DNA from 2 places in the Streptomyces sp. NPDC059256 genome. Region 1 is predicted to be linked to the other one. Evidence: riboswitches for the same ligand, from Rfam matches in the RefSeq annotation. Region 1 holds a riboswitch; the other holds the start of a gene.

Region 1 (8,606 bases):
ACTCCGGTACCCCCACCGAGGCACATGCAGCGGTCACCTGGGCAACCTCGCGGGGTGCCGCCTACCTGGACGGCGCGATCATGGTGCCACCACCGCTCGTCGGACACCCCGAGTCCGTCTTCCTCTACAGCGGTCCACAGGATGTCTTCGACGAGCACCGGGCGACGCTGGCGAGCATGGGCAGCCCTCGCTACCTCGGCTCCGACCCCAGCTTGGCAGTGCTCTACAACGCTGCCCTGCTCGACCTGATGTACGCGACCATCAACGGCTTTCTGCACGCCACGGCGCTGGTCGGATCGGCGAACGTCTCGGCGGTCACCTTCGCCGATCTCGCACTCAACTGGTTCATGCCCTCGGTGGTGGACTCAACTCTCGCCGAGCAGGCTCCCGATCTGGACAAGGGCAACTATCCGGGCGACGTCGGCACCATGGAGATGAATCTCAATGCGCTGGAGCACATCACCCGTACATGTGTGGAGCAGGGCGTTCACTCCGACCAGCCGCGGCTGATGAAGGAGATCGCCGAGCGGGCGATCGCCGAGGGCTACAGCGGGAAGAACTACCTCGCCGTGTTCGAAGTCTTCAAAAGGGCGACACGGGTTTCGTGACCTCGTTCCGCGCGGTGCACCACAGATCGGTTGCCGGAACTGGCCCTGGTTCAGGGGCCAGTACCGCCCGTGCGATGCGGGCAGTCCGCTGTCATGCCGCCTCGATGTCGACCGGGCGAGGTCGACGTCGAGGCGGCACTACCCAACAGGGCGAACGGTGTCTGATGCGGCCTAGAAGGCAGTCCAGGTGAAGGCGACGTGGTCACCGGTCCTGATGCGGAACTGGCAGCCACCGACCGGCGTGGGTACGCCGTTCACCGATATGTTCCAGTACGCGGAAGCCCCACCGCTGACTCCCTTGATGGTGTCCACGGAGAAGTCGTCGAAGGACGAGTACCAGGTGCCGTCCCAGGTGAAGTGGCGCTTGCGCGCGGCGTCGTCGAGCGCCGCGGTCGGGGTGGGTACGGCGGTCGGGTACTGACCGCCGTTGGTGCCGTCACAACGGTGGGTACCACCCGTCGCGGTGGTGACGTCGTGCCCCTTGGTTCTGATGAGGCCCTTGAAGAGACGCCCTTCCGGTCCTTGCACCGTGAGCTTCACGAAGACCGGCGCATTCGTGGGGACGGTGGTGGGCGCGGGTGTCGCATGGGCGAGGGGTGCGGCGGTGAGGGTGAGGCCGAGCACGGCGGTGAGGGTCGCAACGCGGAGGGCGAGCGTCTGGCGCACGAGGGTGCCTTTCCGATGGAGGCCGGCCGCGCGACCCCTGGGAACCGACCAACGGCCCACGCACCGCCCCGTGGACGGACGCTGCCGTGCACCGGACTCGGGGCTTCGCGCCGCAGACCATGGCGGTGGGAAGCAGTGCACGCGCGTCACGACGGGCGGTCCGGCTCACGGCAGCCAATCGCCGATCACGGTTGCAGGTCAGCGCCGGAATCACACCGGCTTTCCCCAGTCGTACGCGCATTGAGTTGTCACACCGGTAGGACCGGAGCCCACGCATCGTAGCCTGCTGTCGCCGTTCTTGGGATGATTCCCAACGAACTTACGCTTTACCGGAGTTCGACCCGATCGGGGGTGTCCATGAGCGAGTACCGCAGTTGTCGTGGCGGCCCACGGACGGCCCTGTCCGCCGCGCCGAGAGCACGTGTCGGCGGTAGCGGGCCGGGGGTCGCCGGATCGGATCGACGGGCAAGTCCTCCTGTGTTCAACGAAGGGACCTCGTGGATCTCAACCGCATGCTGACCGAGTTGGAAGAGCTCGTTCTGTGCGAATCCTTCTCGGCCGACCATCAGGCCGTGGCCCGCAGTGCGACGACGGTCGCGGCGCAGGGCAGCCGATGGCTGGACACAGCTCCCGAAACCCTGGTGATCGGCGGGGTGACCCATCTGCGCTGGGCCTTCGGCGTTCCCCGGGTGCTCCTGGTCGGGCACCACGACACCGTATGGCCGATCGGCTCCTTGTCCAGCCATCCCTGGTCCGTCGAGGACGGCATCGCCCGTGGACCCGGTGTCTTCGACATGAAGGCGGGGCTGGTGCAGATGTTCCACGCGGTGGGGAGTCTCGACTCCCTCGACGGCATCTGCATCCTGGTCACGGGGGACGAGGAGGTCGGTTCCCGCACCTCTCGGGAGTTGATCCTGGAATCGGCGCGGGGGTGTGCGGCGGCCTTCGTCCTGGAGGCGTCCGCCGACGACGGAGCGTTGAAGACCGTGCGCAAGGGGGTGTCCCGGTACGACATCTCCGTGCGGGGCAGAGCCGCGCACTCCGGCCTCCAGCCGGAGAAGGGAATCAACGCGGCGATCGAGGCGGCCCATCAGATCCTTGCGCTCGCCGAACTGGACGCGCTGATGCGCGAGGGCCGACCGCACGGCCCGGAGGCCACCACCATCACCCCGACCCTCGTCTCCGCGGGCACCTCCGGCAACACGGTGCCCGATCTGGCCACGATCCGTGTCGACGTACGGGCCGCAAGCGCCGCGGCTCTGACGCGGGTGGACGAACTGATCCGCACGCTCGCCGTACGCACTCCCGGTGCACATCTGGCCGTGGAAGGCGGGCCCCATCGGCCGCCGTTGGAGCACAGCTCCTCGGCCGCACTCTTCGCGTCGGCGCAACGGGCGGCGGCTCGTCTCGGGATGGAGCCGCTGCGTGCGGCGGCGGTGGGGGGCGCCTCGGACGGGAATCTCACCGCGGGCGCGGGTGTCCCGACCCTGGACGGTCTCGGCGCGGTGGGCGGTGGTGCCCATGCCGACGACGAGCATGTGTTGGTCTCCGAGATGCCGCTTCGCGCCACGCTCCTGGCCGAGTTGATCACTACGGTGCGTGGCTGAGACGAGCTGGGTCCCCACCGGAGACGCACTCACCGCGGAGAACAGTCCTATCGACCCGGGCTATCCGTCGCGGAAGCCGCGCGATCGCCCGTGAAGGCCCATGAAAGCCCATGAAGGACAGCGCGAAGGGGCCGCTCGCCTGATGTGGCGAGCGGCCCCTTCGCTTGTTCGGGTCGTCCCGCCAGGCGTCCTACGAAAGGGCAGCCGAGCGGTTCGGAGGTACCGCCTAGGCCGAGCGTCGCACCCGGGCCGCCTTGCGGGCTTCGGCGGTGCGGCGGGACTCGGTGGACCGACGGGACGCACCACCGGCGCGGGCGGGCTGTCCCGGTCGGGTTCCACGGCCTCGGAAGGGGGCACTGCCCGTCTTGGGACGCTGTGCGGCCGGGGCACTCACATTGATGGGTACGCCCGAGGGTGCCTGAGCAGCGGTGATACGGGTCAGCTCGGCCTCGCCGGAACGCACCTGCGTGGTGTGCGGCGCGATGTCGGCGTCCGACATCAGCCGCGTCATCTCACGCCGCTGATCGGGGGTGACCAGGGTGACCACACGGCCCGACTCGCCCGCGCGGGCGGTCCGGCCGCCCCGGTGCAGATAGTCCTTGTGGTCCGCAGGCGGATCGACGTTGACGACGAGGTCGAGGTCGTCCACGTGGATACCGCGGGCCGCGACGTTGGTCGCGACCAGCACGGTGACCTCGCCGGACTTGAACTGCGCCAGTGTGCGGGTGCGCTGCGGCTGGGACCTACCGCCGTGCAGCGCCGCGGCGTGGACGCCGACGCTCAGCAGGTGCTTGGTGAACTTGTCCACCGACCGCTTGGTGTCGAGGAACATGATCACGCGCCCGTCCCGAGCGGCGATCTCGGTGGCGACGGTGTGCTTGTCGGCCGCGTGGACGTGCAGGAGGTGGTGCTCCATCGTGGTGACCGCGCCGACGGAGGGGTCGACGGAGTGGACCACCGGGTCGTGGAGGTAGCGACGGACCAGGGTGTCGATGCTGCGGTCCAAGGTGGCGGAGAAGAACATCCGCTGCCCTTCGGCGTTGACCTGGTCGAGCAGCCGGGTGACCTGGGGCATGAAGCCCATGTCCGCCATCTGGTCGGCCTCGTCCAGGACGGTGATGCGCACCCGGTCCAGGCGGCAGTCGCCGCGCTCGATGAGGTCGTTCAACCGCCCGGGGGTGGCGACGACGACGTCGGCCCCTGTGCGCAGTGCAGCGGCCTGCTTGCCGATCGACAGTCCGCCGACGAGGGTGGCCAGTCGCAGCCCGAGGGAGCGGGCGTACGGGGTGAGTGCCTCGTTGACCTGCTGGGCCAGTTCGCGCGTGGGAACCAGGACCATGGCCAGCGGCTGCCTGGGGGTGGCGCGGTGTCCGGCGGTGCGGGTGAGGAGCGCCAGTCCGAAGGCGAGCGTCTTGCCCGATCCGGTGCGTCCGCGTCCCAGGACGTCCCGCCCGGCCAGGGCGTTGGGCAGGGTCGCTGCCTGGATCGGGAAGGGCTCGGTCACGCCCAGGGTGGTGAGCGTCTTCAGTACCGGAGCGGGAAGCTCCAGTGCGTCGAAGGTCTCTACCGCCGGGAGTGCGGGAGTGATGGTGGTGGGAAGTTGGAAGTCCTGCTTCGGCGCGGGGCGGGGGCGTCCGTTGGAGCCACCCTGGCCCTGGGAGCGGGGGTTTCCGCTGCGACCTGAGCCTGCGGGGGTGCGCTTGCGCGAAGGGGAGGAACGATTCGTACGATGTGGGCGCTGCATGGAGACCTTTCCCCGATATGGCGCGTATCGAGGAATCCCCCGGTGCAAAGAAACCGAATGAATCGCAGAAACGAGCCGAAATGCTGAAGACACGGGCCGTGCTGGTGCTGTAATAGCGCTACCAGGGCATCCGGAATGTCAAGAACTCACCGTGGTGAGGGAGTTGCCATGAGGTCCCGGCCCTGCGTTGGCGAACCTCACATGCGGCAACGAACCAGGGCCCGCACCTCGGGTGCGGGCCCCAGTCGTCTAACACTTTTTAGCTTTAGGCGGGAACGATGTTCTCCGCCTGGGGGCCCTTCTGGCCCTGGGTGACATCGAAGTTCACCTTCTGGCCTTCCTGAAGCTCACGGAAGCCAGAGGTCGCGATGTTCGAGTAGTGGGCGAAGACGTCCGGGCCGCCACCCTCCTGCTCGATGAATCCGAAACCCTTTTCCGCGTTGAACCACTTCACGGTGCCAGTAGCCATAACAAAATCTCCTTGGGGCATGCTCGGGATTCCACACTGTGCGGAACCCGGCGTCGCCGCGATGATTGCCCCGTCCGGAGAGACCGGAAGTATAAAAGTGTCCGACGGAATACGAAACCGCCGAGCACTCGAAATATATGGGAACCACAACTGCAACTTAAACAGACTAGCACGCCTGACGATTCTTCTTCGAGACCCGTCTCAGGGCAGAGCTCGACCGGAGCGGCGGCGGCACCCCGGATCCCTTGGGGCGCCTGACCTCCGCAGGTCCGAGCGGCCGAAGAAGATCCATGTATGCGCGCGTCCAGGGGCTCTCCCGCGACCGTCTCCTACCTTCATTATCGCCCATATGTGCGATTTACCTAGTCGGCCGCCACTCCACCGGCCGAGCGCGCCCCGATGGCCGCCATCGGCGCCGCCACCCGAGGACACCCACCACCCCGCGCCGACCGCCACCCGCGGTACGGCTTTCCGGGCGACCACACCGGGGCTTCCGAACGGCACCGCCCGGGGCGAGGTGCTATGACCTTAGTGAGCAATCTCAGATGATTTGTCCCTTTTAGGGAGGCGGCTTCATGAACGGGACGGCTACCACCGGCACCGAGACCGACACGGTGCACATCCTCTGGATCAACGCGGGCCTCAGCTGCGACGGCGATTCGGTGGCCCTGACCGCGGCGATGCAGCCGAGCATCGAGGAGATCGTCACCGGAGCGCTCCCCGGCCTGCCCAAGGTCGCCGTGCACTGGCCGCTGATCGACTTCGAATGCGGCCCGGTGCAAGGGGCGGACAACTTCATCGAGTGGTTCTTCAAGGCGGAACGCGGCGAGATCGAGCCGTTCGTCCTGGTCGTCGAGGGTTCCATCCCCAATGAGCAGATCAAGAACGAGGGCTACTGGTGTGGGTTCGGCGACGACCCCGAGACCGGTCAGCCCATCACCACCAGTGAGTGGCTCGACCGGCTCGCCGCCAAGGCGACCGCGGTCGTCGCCATCGGCACCTGCGCCACCTACGGCGGCATCCACGCCATGGCGGGCAACCCGACCGGCGCCATGGGCGTCCCCGACTACCTCGGCTGGGACTGGAAGTCCAAGGCCGGGCTGCCGATCGTCTGCGTACCGGGCTGCCCCATCCAGCCGGACAACTTCGCCGAGACGCTCACCTATCTGCTGTACCAGCTCGCCGGCTCCGCGCCGATGATCCCGCTCGACGACAAGCTCCGCCCCACCTGGCTCTTCGGCGCGACCGTGCACGAGGGCTGCGACCGCGGCGGCTACTACGAGCAGGGCCAGTTCGCCTCGGAGTACGGCACGCCCGAGTGCCTGGTGCGCCTCGGCTGCTGGGGCCCGGTGGTGAAGTGCAACGTCACCAAGCGCGGCTGGATCAACGGCATCGGCGGCTGTCCCAACGTGGGTGGCATCTGCATCGGCTGCACGATGCCCGGATTCCCCGACAAGTTCATGCCGTTCATGGACGCCCCGCCCGGATCGCACATCTCCAGCAACGCCAGCTCCGCGTACGGAGCGGTGATTCGGCGGCTGCGCACGATCACCTCGAAGACGCTCGACAAGGAACCCAAGTGGCGTCGGACCGGCCGCCAGCTGACGACCGGCTACCGCTCGCCGCGATGAGTGCGCGGCCCCACCGGTGCCGCCGGCTACGTAGCACCGCTCCCAGAAGGGCATGAGAGACACGATGGCAGCAAAGACCAAGGCGGCCGGCGACGGCAGTGGCCTGGTGGAGATGGCCTGGGACCCGATCACACGGATCGTGGGCAGCCTGGGCATCCACACGAAGATCGACTTCAAGCAGAAGAAGGTCGCGGAGTGCTACAGCACCTCCTCGGTCTTCCGCGGCTACAGCGTCTTCATGCGGGGCAAGGACCCCCGCGACGCCCACTTCATCACCAGCCGGATCTGCGGCATCTGCGGCGACAACCACGCCACGTGCTCCGTCTACGCCCAGAACATGGCCTATGGGGTGAAGCCACCGCATCTCGCCGAGTGGATCATCAATCTCGGCGAGGCGGCCGAGTACATGTTCGACCACAACATCTTCCAGGAGAACCTGGTCGGGGTCGACTACTGCGAGCGGATGGTCCGCGAGACCAACCCCGGCGTCCTGGAACTGGCCGAGCGCACCGCGGCGCCCCATGCGGCCGACCACGGCTATCGGACGATCGCCGACATCATGCGCTCCCTCAACCCCATCGAGGGCGAGTTCTACCGTGAGGCGCTCCAGGTCAGCCGCTACACCCGGGAGATGTTCTGTCTGATGGAGGGGCGCCACGTCCACCCCTCCACCCTCTATCCGGGCGGCGTCGGCACGGTGGCCACCGTGCAGTTGTTCACCGACTACCTCACCCGTCTGATGCGGTACGTGGAGTTCATGAAGAAGGTCGTCCCGCTCCACGACGACCTCTTCGACTTCTTCTACGAGGCGTTGCCCGGGTACGAGGAGGTCGGCAGGCGGCGGGTGCTGCTGGGGTGTTGGGGCAGCCTGAACGACCCGGACCACTGCGACTTCACCTACCAGAACATGACGGACTGGGGACGGAAGATGTTCGTCACCCCGGGCGTCGTCGTCGACGGCAAACTCGTCACCAACGACCTCACCGAGATCAATCTCGGCATCCGCATCCTCCTCGGCAGCTCGTACTACGAGGACTGGGAGGGCAAGGACCTCTTCGTCACCCACGACCCGTTGGGCAACCCCGTCGATCCCCGGCACCCGTGGAACCAGCACACCATTCCCGCCCCGCAGAAGCGGAACTTCGACGAGAAGTACAGCTGGGTGATGTCCCCCCGCTGGTTCGACGGCAAGGAGCACCTGGCCCTGGACACCGGCGGCGGCCCCATCGCACGGCTCTGGTCCACCGCCCTGTCGGGTCTCGTCGACATCGGGTACATCAAGGCGACCGGTCACAGCGTGGTCATCAACCTGCCCCGGTCGATGACCAAGCCGGAGACCACCTTCGAGTGGAAGATCCCGAAGTGGAGCAATGCGCTGGAGCGCAATCGCGCCCGCACCTACTTCCAGGCGTACGCAGCCGCCGCGGCACTCCACTTCGCGGAGAAGGCCCTTGCGGAGGTGCGCGCCGGTCGCACCCAGACCTGGGAGAAGTTCGAGGTGCCGGACGAGAGCATCGGCTGCGGCTTCACGGAGGCGGTGCGGGGCGTCCTGTCGCACCACATGGTGATCCGCGACGGCAAGATCGCCAACTATCACCCGTATCCACCGACTCCTTGGAACGCCAGCGTCCGGGACAACTTCGGCACTCCGGGCCCGTACGAGGACGCGGTGCAGAACACCCCGATCTTCGAGGAGAACTCCCCGGAGAACTTCAAGGGCATCGACATCATGCGCGCCGTCCGCAGCTTCGACCCCTGCCTGCCCTGCGGTGTGCACATGTACGTGGGCGGTGGGCGCACCCTCCAGCAGATGCACGTGCCCACCGGTCTGAGCGGGCTCGGCGGATGACAGCGGACCAAACGGGTGCGCGGGTGCAGGAG
Region 2 (8,606 bases), on a different contig from region 1:
TTGGGCGGTGCGGTCGTAGGCGCGGTCCAGCGAATCCGCATGCGCGATCGTGCCGTGGTTGCGCAGCAGACAGGCGCTGCGGCCATCCAGGGCCCGGCCCATGTTCCGGGCCAGTTCCGGCGTGCCGTAGAGGGCGTACGGGGCCACCCGGACGGGTCCGCCGAGCTCGGCGGTCATGTAGTGGACGGCCGGCAGTTCATCGACGAGCGTGGAGACTGCGGTGGCGTGGACGGCATGCGTATGGACGACGGCCCCGGCCTTGGATGTTCGGTAAACCTCCAGGTGGAGGGGGAGTTCACTGGTCGGCTTGAGGTCGCCGGCGACCTGTCGGCCCGCCAGGTCGACGACCACAGGCTCCCTCGTCGACAGACGTTCGTAGGGCACTCCGCTGGGGGTCACCACGACGAGGTCGCCGACCCGCGCCGACACATTGCCGGACGTACCCACCACCAAGCCCTCGGCAGCCGTTCTCCGGGCGGTGGTCACGACGTCCCGCCACGCCTGTTCGATGGACTCTTTGGACATGTGTTCGGCCATGGATCGATCCTGTCAGGCATGGCCGGAAGGCAACAGACCGTCCCGTGATGCAGATCACCCCAAAGGGCGTAAATGCCATCTTGCGGACACCGACGCCGTGGTGGGCCCGGGAGCATGACCACGCAGACGGCCCGAAGAGATCACTCAGGGCACAAGCGGAATCGCGAACCTCACTTGGGGACATCACGAATCTCGCCTCAGTTCACCTTCCGTTCACCCAGGTTATCTACGTTCGCGATGTCACTGACGTCGATAGATTGCCTGGGTAAATGGAACACATCACGCTGCTGCTCGCGATTGTGATCGTGACGGCTCTCGTGTTCGATTTCACGAACGGTTTCCACGACACGGCCAATGCGATGGCGACGACCATCTCGACCGGCGCGATGAAGCCCAAGGCCGCGGTCGCCATGTCCGCGGTGCTCAACCTCGTCGGCGCGTTTCTTTCGGTGGAGGTCGCCAAGACGATCTCCAGCGGCATCGTCAACGAGTCAGGCATCACCCCCGAAGTGATCTTCGCGGCGCTCGTCGGCGCCATCCTCTGGAATCTGTTGACCTGGCTGATCGGTCTGCCGTCCAGCTCCTCGCACGCCCTCATGGGCGGTCTGATCGGTGCGACCATCGCGTCGGTCGGTATCAGCGGAGTCAACGGCGGCACCGTGGTCACCAAGGTGCTCATCCCTGCGATCGCAGCCCCGCTGGTCGCCGGTATCGCCGCCTACCTCGCGTCCCGGCTGACGTACCGCCTCGGCCGGAACACCGACCCGAAGTCCACCGCCAAGGGCTACCGCGCCGGCCAGATAGCCTCGGCCGGCCTCGTGTCCCTGGCCCACGGCACCAATGACGCCCAGAAGACCATGGGTGTCATCACCCTCGCGCTCGTCGCCGGTGGAGTGCTCGTCCCCGGCTCCAACCCCCCCATGTGGGTCATCGCATCCGCGGGCATCGCCATCGCCCTCGGCACCTACCTCGGTGGGTGGCGCATCATCCGCACCATGGGCAAGGGCCTGACCGACCTCCAGCCGCAGCAGGGCTTCGCCGCCCAGACCAGTGCGGCCAGCGTCATCCTCGCCTCGTCGAACCTCGGCTTCTCCCTCTCCACCACCCACTCGTGCTCCGGCGCGGTGATGGGTGCCGGTCTGGGCCGCAAGGGCGGGGTGGTCCGCTGGTCGACCGCCACCCGGATGTTCGTGGCCTGGGGTCTGACCCTGCCGGCCGCCGGTCTGGTGGCCGCCGGTTCCGAGTACGTGACCAAGCAGGGTGACTGGGGCGTGGCGGTGGTCGCCACCTTCCTGGTCGCCTCGTCCGCCGCCATCTGGTTCATCTCCCGCCGCCAGGTCGTCGACCACACCAACGTCAACGACACGTCCGAGGAAGGCGAGCCCGCGGGCGTGGTCACCACGGCCATCGCGGCCGTCACCCCGCCGCCTGCCGGCACGACGATGAACAACTCCCTGGACGACCTCAAGACGACCATCCCGGCCCGCAATGCCGCGACCCCCGAAGCCGGCCCCGCCAGCCCGGCCGCGGTGTAAGGACTGAAGACCATGAAAATCGACTGGGTAGCCCTCGGCTCCGTCTTCGGCGTGAGTCTCGTCGCCACCATTGCGCTGGTGGGCCTGTTCACCCTGGGCATCATCGGTCTGAGCAAGCAGGGGGCTGCGACCGCCTCCGGCACCGGCTCGGTTGCCCTTCCCCGGATAGGCGCCTACACCTGCTTCGCCCTCTGCACCGCGGCCATCAGCTACGGCATATATCTGATCGTCACCTGAGGCCGCACCTCACCGCACAGCAGCAGTCGTTTCACAGCCGGGCCGTCGATCTCTCGGGATCTGCGGTCCGGCTTCTGCGTGCCCTGAGGGATCCTCGGGAAGCAGGGGCGATGTGGGGCTCGGCACACTGCACCGTCGCAGGTCAACGGCAGGTTGACGGCTGTTCTCGGGGCGTGGTGGACTGCCGGGGCCAACTACGACAGCAGCAGAGGAAGCCGGTGCGAATCCGGCGCGGTCCCGCCACTGTGACCGGGGAGTTCCTCCCCGTGAGCCAGGAACTCTCGCCGTCGATCACGTCGAACCAGGGCGCGGACACCCTGAGTGAGGACATATCGCCATGCCCGGCTACGGTCCAGCCCCTGCCTTGATCGACGGCATCCACTTGCTGTGCGGTGCACCCCCGGCGACGCCGGCCCGGCAGGGAACACGGATATCCCACGGGCCGGCACCAAGGGCCCTCCGAGGCGGAACGCCGGTCTGAAACCCATGCGTACCGATCGTGTCTTCGCGTACGGGGCGGCTGCCGGGCTCCTGGCTGATCTACTGCTCGGCGACCCGCGCCGAGGGCATCCCGTCGCCCTCTTCGGGCGGGCCGCCGGCACCGTCGAGAAGGCCCTGTGGCGTGACCACCGCGGCTGGGGAGCCCTGTACACGACGCTCTGCGTCGGCGGGGCCACCGCGACCGCCGCCCTGGCGTCCCGTGCCACCCGCCGCAGTCCGGTGCTCCGCACCGCGCTGACCGCGACCGCCACCTGGACCGTGGTCGGAGGGACGTCACTGGGCCGGGAGGCCCGTGCCGTCGGTGCCGCGCTCGCGGCCGGTGACATCGAGCGGGCCCGGGCCCGGCTGCCACACCTGTGCGGACGCGACCCCCAGTACCTGGACGAGCAGCAGATCGCCCGGGCGGTCGTCGAGTCCGTCGCCGAGAACACGTCGGACGCGGTCGTGGGGGCCCTGGTGTGGGGCGCGGTCGCGGGCGTGCCCGGACTGGTCGCCTTCCGTGCGGTGAACACCCTGGACGCGATGGTGGGGCACCGGTCGCCCCGGCACCGACGGTTCGGCTGGGCCTCGGCCCGGCTCGACGATGTCGCCGGCTGGCCCGGAGCGAGGCTGACGGCCGCTCTCGCCGCCGTCGCGGGCGAGAGCGCCCCCCGGGCACTCGCGGCCTGGCGGGCCGACGCCCATCGGCATCCCAGCCCCAACGCGGGACCCGTGGAAGCCGCGTTCGCCGGTGCGCTGGGAGTACGACTCGGCGGGACGCTCTCCTACGCCGGACGGATCGAGCACCGACCGGTCCTGCACTCCGCGGGCCGGCAGGTGGAGTTGGCCGACATCGAGCGGGCGGTACGGCTGTCACGACGGGTCGGGGTGTTGGCGCTCGGTGTGGGCGTGATGGCCCGCTCGCTGTTCGCACGGGCAGCGAGACCGCAGCGAGGACGACGAGAGGGCCGGGGGACCTGATGACGAGCCGAGGGCGCGGCGGTGGCCTGCTGATCGCCGGCACCACGTCGGACGCGGGCAAGAGCGTGGTCACGGCGGGCATCTGCCGCTGGCTGGTGCGGCAGGGGGTGAAGGTCGCTCCGTTCAAGGGCCAGAACATGTCCCTGAACTCCTTCGTCACCCGACAGGGCGCGGAGATCGGCCGGGCCCAGGCGATGCAGGCGCAGGCCGCCCGCGTCGAGCCCAGCGCACTGATGAACCCGGTGCTCCTCAAACCCGGCAGCGACCGGTCCAGCCAGGTCGTGCTGATGGGCAGACCGGTCGGTGAGATGAGCGCCCGCGGCTACCACGGCGGCCGACAGCAGACCTTGCTGGCCACCGTCGTGGAGTGCCTGGAGGAGTTGCGGGCCACCCATGACGCCGTGATCTGCGAGGGGGCGGGAAGCCCCGCCGAGATCAACCTACGGCGGACCGACATCGTCAACATGGGTGTCGCCCGGGCGGCCGGGCTGCCGGTGCTGGTCGTGGGCGACATCGACCGCGGTGGGGTGTTCGCCTCCTTCTTCGGGACGACGGCACTGCTCGCGGCCGAGGACCAACGCTTGGTGGCGGGCTACCTCATCAACAAGTTCCGCGGCGACGTCTCCCTGCTGGAGCCGGGCCTCGACATGCTCCACGACCTCACCGGACGGCGGACGTTCGGGGTCCTCCCGTACGCCCACGGGCTCGGGATCGACGAGGAGGACGGTCTGCGGGTGTCCCTGCGCGGTGCCGTACGCGAGTCGGTCACGGCGCCCCCGGTCGGCGAGGACGTGCTGCGGGTCGCGGTGTGTGCGCTGCCGTTGATGTCCAACTTCACGGACGTGGACGCGCTGGCGGCGGAGCCGGGGGTCCTCGTGCGCTTCGTGGACCGGCCCGAGGAGTTGGCGGACGCCGATCTGGTGATCGTCCCGGGCACCCGGGGCACGGTACGGGCCCTGCGCTGGCTCCAGGAACGCGGTCTGGCCGGGGAGTTGGCCAGGCGAGCGGCGGCGGGCCGACCCGTGCTGGGCATCTGCGGGGGCTTCCAACTCCTCGGCGAGCACATCCACGACGAGGTGGAGTCCAAGGCCGGGTCGGTCACCGGGCTGGGACTGCTCCCGGTCCGGGTCCGCTTCGCCGTGGAGAAGACGCTCGCCCGACCGGTCGGAAGTGCGCTCGGGGAGCGGGTGGAGGGGTACGAGATCCATCACGGGGTGGCCGAAGTCCTCGGTGGGGAGCCCTTCTTGGCGGGATGCCGCCTCGGGCAGGTGTGGGGCACCCACTGGCACGGTTCCTTGGAGAGCGACGGCTTTCGCCGACAGTTCCTGCGCGAGGTCGCCCGGGCCGCGGGCCGTCGGTTCGTGCCGGCCCCCGACACATCGTTCGCGGCCCTGCGCGAGGAGCAGTTGGACCGGCTCGGCGATCTCATCGAGGAGCACGCGGACACCGATGCGCTGCTGCGGCTCATCGAAGGGGGTCCGCCCGCGGGGCTTCCCTTCCTGCCGCCGGGAGCACCGCCACTGCCCGGAGTCTCCACAACGGGCGGCCGTCCGAAGGGCCCGGCCGCCACCGAAGGAGCTGGGAGCGACCCGAAGACCGAGGCCGGCACGGGAACCGCAACGGACATCAGGCCGAAGGACCAGACGGACACCCGGACGGACACCCGGACCGAGAGCCGGACGGAAGCCCGAACGGAAACCGTCACCGAACCCGCGTCGACGCAACAGTTGCCGGGGCCATCTCCGCTCCCGCACACCCATTCGCACATCTCACAGGAGGCCGGATGAGCACGCCGTACCCGTTCACCGCCATTGTCGGGCAGGACGACCTTCGGCTCGCCCTGCTGCTGAACGCCGTATCACCGCAGGTGGGCGGTGTGCTCGTCCGCGGTGAGAAGGGCACGGCCAAGAGCACAGCGGTCCGGGCGCTGGCAGCTCTGATACCGGAGGTGTCGATCGTTCCCGGCTGCCGGTTCTCCTGTGATCCGGGCGCACCCGATCCGGCGTGCCCTGACGGGCCGCACGAGCCCGGTGTCCCCGCCGCCCGCCCCGCGCGCATGGTGGAGTTGCCGGTGGGTGCGTCCGAGGACCGGTTGGTCGGCGCCCTGGACATCGAGCGGGCGCTGGCGGACGGTGTCAAGGCGTTCGAGCCGGGGCTGCTCGCTGCCGCGCACCGCGGAATCCTGTACGTCGACGAAGTGAATCTGCTCCACGACCACCTGGTGGACGTGCTGTTGGACGCCGCAGCCATGGGGGCGTCCTACGTGGAGCGGGAGGGCGTGTCCGTACGGCACGCGGCGCGGTTCCTGCTGGTGGGAACGATGAATCCGGAGGAGGGCGAGCTACGGCCGCAACTCCTGGACCGGTTCGGTCTGACGGTGGAGGTGGCCGCGTCCCGCGAGCCCGACCAGCGGGTCGAGGTGGTGCGAAGGCGACTGGCGTACGACGACGACCCCGTCGCGTTCGCCCTGCGGTGGACCGCCGAGGAGGACGCCCTACGGGCGAAGATCGTTGCGGCGCGGGTGCTGCTGCCGACGGTGTCGCTCGGTGATGACGCCCTGCGGCAGATCGCGGCCACCTGCGCGGCGTTCGAGGTGGACGGGATGCGCGCCGACATCGTGATGGCGCGCACCGCAACGGCACTGGCCGCCTGGGCGGGACGTACGGACGTGCTCGCCGAGGACGTACGACAGGCCGCCCTGTTGGCACTCCCCCACCGCCGTCGGCGCAACCCCTTCGATGCGCCGGGGCTCGACGAGGACAAGCTGGACGAGACGCTGGAGGAGTTCGGCGGGTCCGACACCGATCCCGATCCGGACCCCGACTCAGACCCGGACCCGGACACGGACACCGACCCCGGCGGTGGGCCGGGCGGTGGATCGCCCTCCCCTGACTCACCCGACGCTCCCCAAGCGCCCGATGCGCCCGCACCACAGGACTCCCCGGACACTCCGGACACCCCAGCCGCTGAGGACGCCTCCCCCCGGCAGGACTCCCCCGGTACGAGTGGAGCCGGTGAGCAGCGTGCCGTCCAGGCCACGGAACCCTTCCGTACGAAGGCGCTGAGCGTGCCGGGCATCGGCGAGGGGGCGGCCGGCCGGCGCTCACGAGCGCGGGCCGAGCACGGCCGGACCACGGGCTCACGCCGGCCTCGTGGCGCCCTGACCCGGCTGCATCTGGCAGCGACCGTGCAGGCTGCCGCCCCCCATCAGCGGGCCAGGGGGCGCAGCGGCCCCGGGCTGGTGATCCGCCGGGACGATCTGCGGCAGGCGTCGCGTGAAGGGCGCGAGAGCAATCTCGTGCTGTTCGTGGTGGACGCGTCCGGTTCGATGGCGGCCAGACAGCGCATGGGCGCGGTCAAGGGCGCGGTGCTCTCGCTGCTGCTCGACGCCTATCAGCGCCGGGACAAGGTGGGGCTGATCACCTTCCGCGGCCAGGACGCCGAGGTGGCACTGCCGCCGACGTCATCGGTGGACACGGCAGCCGCCCGGCTCGCCCTGCTGCCGACGGGCGGGCGCACTCCGCTGGCCGCCGGGCTCTTCAAGGCCCATGACGTGCTGCGGGTGGAGCGGATGCGGGATCCCTCGCGTCGGCCCCTGTTGGTCGTGGTGACGGACGGGCGGGCGACCGGCAAGGGGCCCGACCCGGTGGGCCTGGCGACCCGCGCCGCACGGCTGCACGCCAGTGAGGGCACGGCTGCGATCGTCGTGGACTGTGAGTCGGGGCCGGTCCGGCTGGGGCTCGCCGTTGCGCTGGCGACCGATCTGGCGGGTACGGCGGTGACGCTGGACGAACTGCGCGCGGACGCCATCGCCGGCCTGGTGAAGGACGCCCGGCAGCCGGGTGAGCAGACCGCCCGGCGCACGGGGGGATCGATCTCGATGGGGAGGGCCGCATAGATGCCGCAAGGACAGCCGTCCGTCGTTCCGGACGACGGACTCACCACCCGCCAGCGCCGCAACCGGCCGTTGGTCTTCGTCCACACGGGCACCGGCAAGGGCAAGTCGACGGCCGCGTTCGGGCTGGCTCTGCGGGCCTGGAACCAGGGGTGGCCGATCGGGGTGTTCCAGTTCGTCAAGTCCGCGAAGTGGAAGGTCGGCGAGGAGAACGCCCTGAAGGTGCTGGGCGCATCCGGCGAGGGCGGTCGGGTGGACTGGCACAAGATGGGCGAGGGCTGGTCCTGGGTGCAGCGCGATGCGCAGGCCACCAACGAGGAGGCGGCCAGGGAGGGCTGGGAGCAGGTCAAACGGGATCTGGCCGCGGAAACGTACCGGTTGTACGTCCTTGACGAGTTCGCCTACCCCCTGCACTGGGGGTGGGTGGACACCGCCGAGGTGATCTCGGTGCTGCGGGATCGGCCAGGTAACCAGCATGTGGTGATCACCGGCCGCAACGCACCGGCCGAACTGCTGGAGTTCGCCGATCTGGTGACCGAGATGACCAAGGTGAAGCACCCGATGGACGCAGGTCAGAAGGGTCAGCGGGGCATCGAGTGGTAGCACGTCTCGTCATCGCCGCCCCAGCGTCGAACAGCGGCAAGACCACCGTGGCGACGGGCCTGATGGCGGCGTTCGCCGCCACGGGTCTGGCCGTCTCCCCGCACAAGGTGGGCCCCGACTACATCGACCCCGGCTATCACGCCCTGGCCACCGGCCGTCCCGGCCGCAACCTCGACGCCTATCTCTGCGGTACGGAGTTGATGGCGCCGTTGTTCGCCCATGGCTCGGCCGGGTGCGATCTGGCGGTGGTCGAGGGGGTGATGGGGCTGTACGACGGGGCGTCGGGGGCGGGGGAACTGGCGTCCACGGCCCAGTTGGCGAAACTGCTGCGGGCGCCG

What was found. Region 1 has a riboswitch for cobalamin ahead of ACFXJL_RS33185 (DUF4430 domain-containing protein). Riboswitches for the same ligand answer to the same signal wherever they lie in the genome.
Region 2: it holds a riboswitch for cobalamin, as region 1 does, so the genes downstream of both, ACFXJL_RS15570 (cobalamin biosynthesis protein) here and ACFXJL_RS33185 (DUF4430 domain-containing protein) in region 1, are expected to answer to the same signal.

What each region holds. Positions count from the first base shown of each region.
Region 1 covers NZ_JBHYZO010000032.1:39,296-47,901, reverse strand. Annotated here, with positions in the region: gene ACFXJL_RS33190 (NAD(P)-dependent oxidoreductase) at 1-608, shown strand, start outside; gene ACFXJL_RS33185 (DUF4430 domain-containing protein) at 780-1,274, opposite strand; cobalamin riboswitch at 1,411-1,547, opposite strand; gene ACFXJL_RS33180 (M20/M25/M40 family metallo-hydrolase) at 1,787-2,881, shown strand; gene ACFXJL_RS33175 (DEAD/DEAH box helicase) at 3,108-4,625, opposite strand; gene ACFXJL_RS33170 (cold-shock protein) at 4,891-5,094, opposite strand; gene ACFXJL_RS33165 (hydrogenase expression protein HypE) at 5,670-6,725, shown strand; gene ACFXJL_RS33160 (nickel-dependent hydrogenase large subunit) at 6,790-8,574, shown strand; gene ACFXJL_RS33155 (thioredoxin) at 8,571-8,606, shown strand, end outside.
Region 2 covers NZ_JBHYZO010000005.1:371,366-379,971, reverse strand. Annotated here, with positions in the region: gene ACFXJL_RS15585 (class II aldolase/adducin family protein) at 1-537, opposite strand, end outside; gene ACFXJL_RS15580 (inorganic phosphate transporter) at 807-2,072, shown strand; gene ACFXJL_RS15575 (hypothetical protein) at 2,085-2,309, shown strand; cobalamin riboswitch at 2,469-2,611, shown strand; gene ACFXJL_RS15570 (cobalamin biosynthesis protein) at 2,796-3,770, shown strand; gene ACFXJL_RS15565 (cobyric acid synthase) at 3,770-5,557, shown strand; gene ACFXJL_RS15560 (putative cobaltochelatase) at 5,554-7,668, shown strand; gene cobO (cob(I)yrinic acid a,c-diamide adenosyltransferase) at 7,669-8,268, shown strand; gene ACFXJL_RS15550 (cobyrinate a,c-diamide synthase) at 8,262-8,606, shown strand, end outside.